3 regions of the Paenibacillus nitricinens genome follow, and region 3 is predicted to be linked to each of the others. Evidence: predicted binding sites of a transcription regulator. Region 3 holds the regulator's gene; each other region holds the start of a gene.
What was found. The regulator LexA, encoded in region 3, represses DNA repair genes until DNA is damaged. The targets are predictions, from matches to a motif close to CGAACATATGTTCG.

Region 1: the regulator LexA is predicted to act here: its motif matches at 1,252-1,265, upstream of ACN6KS_RS22400 (ImmA/IrrE family metallo-endopeptidase).
Region 2: the regulator LexA is predicted to act here: its motif matches at 859-872, upstream of addB (helicase-exonuclease AddAB subunit AddB).

The regions. Positions count from the first base shown of each region.
Region 1 is NZ_CP183948.1:5,041,553-5,043,824, forward strand. Features, by position in the region: gene ACN6KS_RS22380 (cytidine deaminase) at 1-60, opposite strand, end outside; gene ACN6KS_RS22385 (NucA/NucB deoxyribonuclease domain-containing protein) at 168-599, shown strand; gene ACN6KS_RS22390 (hypothetical protein) at 679-828, opposite strand; gene ACN6KS_RS22395 (YjfB family protein) at 978-1,154, shown strand; gene ACN6KS_RS22400 (ImmA/IrrE family metallo-endopeptidase) at 1,304-1,837, shown strand; gene ACN6KS_RS22405 (hypothetical protein) at 1,912-2,073, shown strand.
Region 2 is NZ_CP183948.1:5,230,572-5,232,843, reverse strand. Features, by position in the region: gene ACN6KS_RS23395 (class I SAM-dependent rRNA methyltransferase) at 1-712, shown strand, start outside; gene addB (helicase-exonuclease AddAB subunit AddB) at 1,003-2,272, shown strand, end outside.
Region 3 is NZ_CP183948.1:3,718,225-3,720,496, reverse strand. Features, by position in the region: gene ACN6KS_RS16440 (hypothetical protein) at 1-155, opposite strand, end outside; gene ACN6KS_RS16435 (L,D-transpeptidase) at 303-641, opposite strand; gene lexA (transcriptional repressor LexA) at 813-1,439, opposite strand; gene ACN6KS_RS16425 (LysM peptidoglycan-binding domain-containing protein) at 1,735-2,148, shown strand; gene ACN6KS_RS16420 (DUF896 domain-containing protein) at 2,258-2,272, shown strand, end outside.

The sequences.
Region 1 (2,272 bases), 1.3 Mb from region 3:
TATAATATCTTCAGCAGAGGCTATAAGCGTCTGATCTTCAATCGTAATCAAATACTCCATATCCAATACCGTCCTCCTCTTATTTTTCCTAAGTATATTAAATCGCACTGCATTATGATATAAGATATACTATTTTAAGTTCCAAAAAAGGAGGAGCAGATTTGAAAATACAGAAACTACTCACCAGTCTCATCATTGTTGTGTTACTTGCTTTGGGCGGTTATTGGTATGAACAGAACGGAGATCCGGCAGCCCCCTCGTCCACATCCGATTCAGAAGTTGTTCAGCTGATCTTCCCATCAGATCGTTATCCTGAAACCGCTAAGCACATTCAGGACGCGATTGCCAAAGGGGAGTCCGCGACGTGCACGATTAACCGTGAGCAGGCTGAAGACAACCGCAAAGAATCCTTAAAAGGGATCCCCACCAAAAAAGGCTACGACCGCGATGAATGGCCCATGGCCATGTGTAATGAAGGCGGAAAAGGGGCCGATATTGAATACATAACCCCAAAAGATAACCGCGGCGCAGGTAGCTGGGTTGGCAATCAGTTAGAAGATTATGCGGATGGAACCCGCGTAGAATTTATGTTTAAATAATGAGCTAACGAGAACAGCGCTTCAAAAAAAGTAGCCCCATCCGGTATACCGGATGGGGCTACAATGTGCATCAGCTAGCTTAGAATAAGCAAGCTTTAGTGATGATAACCAGCAAGATGAAGAGTACCAGAATAGCTCCTGTTGAAGTCCAAGGGCTACACACCGGACCTACTGCTGCTGGGCTTACTACCGGACCTACGTTACATCCACAACCATGTTCAAATCCCATTTTCAATTCCTCCTAATGATTAATGACTACAGCACAAGATATGTAAAAAGGAGATAAGCCGTTTGGGCGAATTGGCAAACAAATGCTATTCACCTAATGAATTAGGTAGGTGCAGTCGATAAACAGGATATACACAAAGGAGGTGCAATATGGATATAGCCGCGTTATCAGTAGCAATGAGCCAGGCATCCTTAGCTCAAAATGTAGGAATACAAGTCATGAATATTGCCAAAAATCAGGCTGAAACCCAGAGTCAGACGATGGTGGAAATGCTGGGCAAAAGCGTTGCTCCGAATTTAGGAAAAACACTTGATATTAGTGTTTAATTGCATTATGCTAAGGACACACAAGAACACTCGTTCTTATGTGTCCTTATATTTTTACCCTACATAGCCCCTTGGGCTTTTCTTTTGTCTTATTATACGAACATACGATCCTATAATCGATTCTGAATGAGGTGAATGATGTGAATAACATGAAATCCTATTATCAAATGACTGCGCTGGAGAAGTGGACGGAAGATTTATACAAGCGTCTGAACCTTACTCAGCCTTCGCAAATTTCGATTGCTTATATTGCAGAACGGCTTAATATTTGGGTTCATTATTTGGATGTAAGAAGCAAGAGCATCGAAGCATCAGCGGGGATGTACACCATGTTTATTGACAACCGGCTTCCAGCCAGTCTGCAGCGGCTAGAGTTTCTCCATGAGCTCTGTCACCTGCTCCGCCATGGTACGGATCAAATATTGATGCCAGAACATTTCACGCGGGCACAGGAGGATGAATCTGAGCGATTTATTCTTTATGCAGCTATGCCCTACTCCATGATCTCCCGCATGACGTTGCCTGAGCAACGGGAAGATGCAATCAGCTATCTTGCAGCAGAATTTCAAGTACCAAACGAGCTGGCTTTACAGCGGATTGATCAAATTCAAAGACGTGTTTTTCAGGGGCAATTATTGGCCGTGATGGGAAGAAACGAAGAACGATTAACACATATTCAATAATGACTGCGGAGATAATAAGGGAGTCGCAATGAAGGACCATTATTATGGTGGAATTTCTCGCAAGGGGGATCGATATGGAAGCCATTAAAGTAATTGAATTATTGATGACTCATCCAGATTATAACGTAGATGCAGTGCACCCCGAAATTCCGGATTTTGTTGGGATCGAGTCGATTGAAGTGGATCATGAAACGGGAACCTTCTCCATTTTATTGCAAGAACCCAAAGACGACTGAAGCTGATTTGTGTAAGTTCATAATAAAAAGGCAGCAAGTATAGTATACCCAGGCAATTCTTTACCTACGCGGGTTTAACTATCGGCGGGAAATTTGCTGCCTTATTTGTAATAAAACTCTGTTAGGCGGATACAAACTGAATCACACCAATAAGAGTTAGAATGAGGAACATACCCACAACTCCCCAAATAATAAACCA
Region 2 (2,272 bases), 1.5 Mb from region 3:
TTTGCCGGTAAATAAGAGTGGTAAACACGTAACCTTCCCTTATTGGGATGGTGCTACAGTGCTGGAGTGCTTTTCGCATACAGGCAGTTTCACGCTGCATGCTTGCAAGTATGGCGCGAAAAAAGTAACCTGCCTTGACGTTTCCGCTCATGCTATAGAGAGTGCTAAGGTTAATGTGGAGCTAAATGGCTTTACTGATCGAGTGGAATTTGTAGTGGACGATGCTTTTGCCTACCTTCGCAATCAGGTCAAGGGGCTGGAGGAACGTTCGGAGCGGGCGACGGTTGCCAGCGGAACGGAATCAACAGTAACGACTACAAATGCTAAATCCGGAGGCAAAGCCGCCAAAACGGACACCTCCAAGCCTATGACAGCAGGTGGAGGTAGAACTTGGGATGTAGTTATCCTAGACCCTCCAGCGTTTGCGAAAACTAAAAGTGCAGTAGCAGGCGCTTGCCGTGGTTACAAGGACATCAATCTGCATGGCATGAAGCTGGTGAACGAAGGTGGATATTTGGTTACCGCAAGCTGTTCATACCATATGCAACCGGATCTATTTCTTGAGACGATTGCTGACGCAGCTAAAGATGCTGGTAAAGTACTGAGACTTGTGGAATGGCGTGCCGCAGGCAAAGACCATCCGCAGATTCTAGGTGTTAACGAAGGACACTATCTGAAGTTTGCGATTTTTGAAGTGCGGAGTAAGAAATAAGCTGGCTGTTTATATAAGTAATGGATTTTAATCCGTAAAAGGAGTCTTCGATCGAGGCCTCTTTTTACGGGTTTTTTGCTATGTTCTCAAAAGAGCTGAATTCGGGATTTACAAGATTATGATTGTAAATCATTAGAAAATACTAGCAAACGCATGTTCTGATTTGTGCAGTTATGCTATACTGAGGGGACGAGGAACGACTGAGCTTTTTCATTTGAACATTATCAAACGGTGAGTATTTCACCTTGTATCTTATACATTTTCTCCGCTACGGAAGGAGTCTATCATTTATGTCGGTAACCTTTTTACTAGGCCGATCGGGCAGTGGCAAGACAACGAAAATATGGGAGTCTATCTCAACTTCATTAGAGAAGGAGCCTCTTGGTGCGCCAATCATTATTCTTGTACCGGAACAAGGCTCCTTTGGAGCAGAACGGGGGCTTCTGACCGTAGGGAATGTGAAGGGAAGCATTCGGGCGCAGACACTGAGCTTTTCTCGGCTTGCCTATCGAGTGAAACAGGAAACTGGAGGTAGCGCTAGTCTGCCGATCAGTGAAGAAGGTAAAAAGATGTTGATTTACAAAATCATCAGTCGCCGTAAAGAGGAACTGAAGTTGTTCGGTGCCTCTGCAGACAGACCGGGTTTTGTGGAACGGCTCAATCAGCTGCATACGGAGATGAAGCGTTGCTGTTTGGCTTCCTCTGATTTAGAGGAGCAGCTATCCGCAATGCGAGGCGCTATTGCAAGAAGTCCAATTCTTGAAGGCAAGCTGGATGATTTACAGCTGGTATTCAGTGATTTAGAGAAGGAGATGTCACGCCTCTATATCGATGAAGAGGATCGTTTAGCGGAACTAGCTGAGCATATTCCTGATTCCTCTTACATTCGCGGGGCGCAGATTTGGGTAGATGGGTTCCACGGCTTTACCCCGCAGGAATTCGTAGTGCTTCGAGAATTAATGCAGCAAGCATCGAAGCTGACCGTGTCCCTTACTCTTGATCGTTCGTATCCCTATGGAGATCAATTAAATGAGCTTGAATTGTTTCACCCAACTGCGGTCACTTACATTAAACTGCGTGGAATAGCTGAAGAGCTGGGCATTGATGTGTGGGACGAGCTGCTGGAGCCAGCGGTTCTTCCGCGTTTTGAAGAAAGTCCTGTTCTTGCTCATCTCGAAAGAGGATATGACCGCCGAAAGGTCTGGATGGGTGCAGATGAACTGGCAAATGAAGCGATATCTATAGGCGCAGCAGTTTCACACAGAGCAGAGGTTGAGGGAGCACTGCGTGAAATGATTAGACTGGCGCGAGATGAAGGTGCAAAATATGGTGATATGGCCGTATTGATGCGTAATATTGGAGATTACGAGCAGCTGATTAAACCGTTGTTCCAGGATTACGGAGTCCCTTTTTTTCTGGACCAGAAGGTAAATGAGCTGCACCATCCATTGGTAGAGTTTGTACGTTCCGCATTGGATGTGGTGCGTCGACGCTGGCGCTTTGAGGATGTATTCCGCTGTGTAAAGACGGAGCTTTTGCTACCGCTGGACGGTAGTATTA
Region 3 (2,272 bases):
GTGGAAGGGGAGATGGTCCCTTGAATACTGCCAAATGAGGTGAGTAGATTTACTTTTTTTCCACTAGCTTGATCGTTATTTAACAATAAGCCAGAGAGTTTAACAAGTGCATCGACTTTAAAATCGACGAGGGTTCTAATTTTTGAGTTGTTCAAAACGAAACACTTCCTTTCAATTTGAAATCCTGTTAACATTATTCGACATATAACCACATAATTCCTATTAGGTCATCAAAAATACATAAATACAAACACGCCCCCTCCGTTAAGCAAGGAGTGAGGCGTGTTTATCTATGGATAGATTTAATTTCTGATCGTTACTAGTGTTCCAATTGGAACAATCGCAGCTAGTGCTAACACATCCTCATTGTACATACGAATACAACCATGGGATACTTCGTGCCCTATGGATGAGGGATCATTATTTCCATGTATCCCATAGTGAGGCTTAGATAGTCCCATCCAAAAGACCCCAAATGGACCGCCTGGATCGGGTTGTTTATTAATGATTGTGAATTCACCGAGTGGTGATTGAGTTAACATTTTACCGATTCCGACTGGGAAGCCCCTGATCACAATGTCGTTATCAAGAAGATAAAGCATACGCTGCGTCAGATCAACTATAATCCGGTAATTTGGCATTGTGCACACTCCTTTCTAATTAAGATATGAGCAGGATGCCTAAACGGTTATTCTTAAAAATGGTCATTTTAGCCTACGGGTACATATGTTCGGGATGGTGGTTAAGCTAAATGCATAGAAAAAAAGGCTGCTCCGCATTCGCGGAACAGCCTTTTTGGTAGGAGTGCATACTTAGTGGATATCTCGAAATAATCCGATAACTCTGCCGAGAATGGTCACGCGATTAAGGCGAAGAGGCTCGTACGCCGGATTCTCCGGCTGAAGACGTATATGATCACGTTCTTTATAAAAAGTCTTAACGGTTGCTTCATCTTCTTCGGTCATAGCTACAACGATATCTCCGTTATCAGCCGTTTGTTGTTGACGAACAATAACATAGTCGCCATTCATAATCCCAGCTTCGACCATACTGTCACCTTGAACCGATAACATAAATACTTTGTTATCTCCAACATAGTGTGTTGGAAGGGGAAAGTAGTCTTCAATATTCTCAGTAGCAGTGATAGGAACCCCGGCGGTAACCTTACCTACGACAGGAATTCGAGCGACGGTTTGTGCGAAATGGTGCACATTCTCAGAATCCTCTTGGCCAAGCAATTCTATCGCACGAGGCTTCGTTGGATCTCGACGGATAAGTCCCTTCTTCTCTAGCCGATCCAAATGACCGTGAACTGTGGAGCTGGAAGCAAGACCAACAGCTTCTCCAATCTCCCGGACGGAAGGAGGATAACCCTTGCTGCGGACTTCGCTACGTATAAATTCCAGGATCGCCAGCTGGCGACTTGAAATCTTTGACATTGGAATCAACCCCATATAGTAATGTTTGGGAAAATTATAACATAGAACTACCGTTCGCACAAACATAAGTTCTAACTATTATAAATATTAATTCGATAGAGTTAATAAATGGTAGTCTTGTATTGATTACATTTCCTTCATCTAAATGGTAAGAGCGGGTTCTTAGATGAATAATATGGTAAATATTAACCTCTGAAAAAAAGAGAACAATTGTTCTAAAATAGTATTGAACAAAACACATGTTCGTGTTATTATGATTTTGGAAGTGAGAACAAGTGTTTGGAGGATGATATTCATGTTAAAATACAGTACATACCGTAGCATCTACGATAAAGCCCCAGTGGTTGAATCTTTAGGACATAATCCTATTACCCGTTATTCAGCTCAGATTAAAGAAATCACAGAGTTTTTGCTTGAAGGCTTGATGCGTTTGTTCCGTAGAGATTTTGTTATTAAGCTGACATTGATCATTGTGCTCGTACTATCAGGACTTACAGTAGTGGGTAATGTATTTGCAGGATCTACTACTTTAATGAAGGATGAGAAGCGCGTAGTGGTTGAACGTGGAGATACACTTTGGAGTATTGCTCTTGAGAATAAACCTTCTGATATGAAGACGGCTGTATATATAGAAGGAATTAAAAAATCCAATGGCATAAAAGGTAGTCAGATTAATGCTGGAGATATTCTCTCTTTACCTATTTATTAATATTCTAAGAACATATTAAGAGGACATGAAGAGCTTGCAGGGAGTAAACCTTGACAAGCTCTTTTTCTCATGGCAGAGTTAGAATTAATTTATAAGGGGAGGGAAAGTTTTGAATATTGATGAG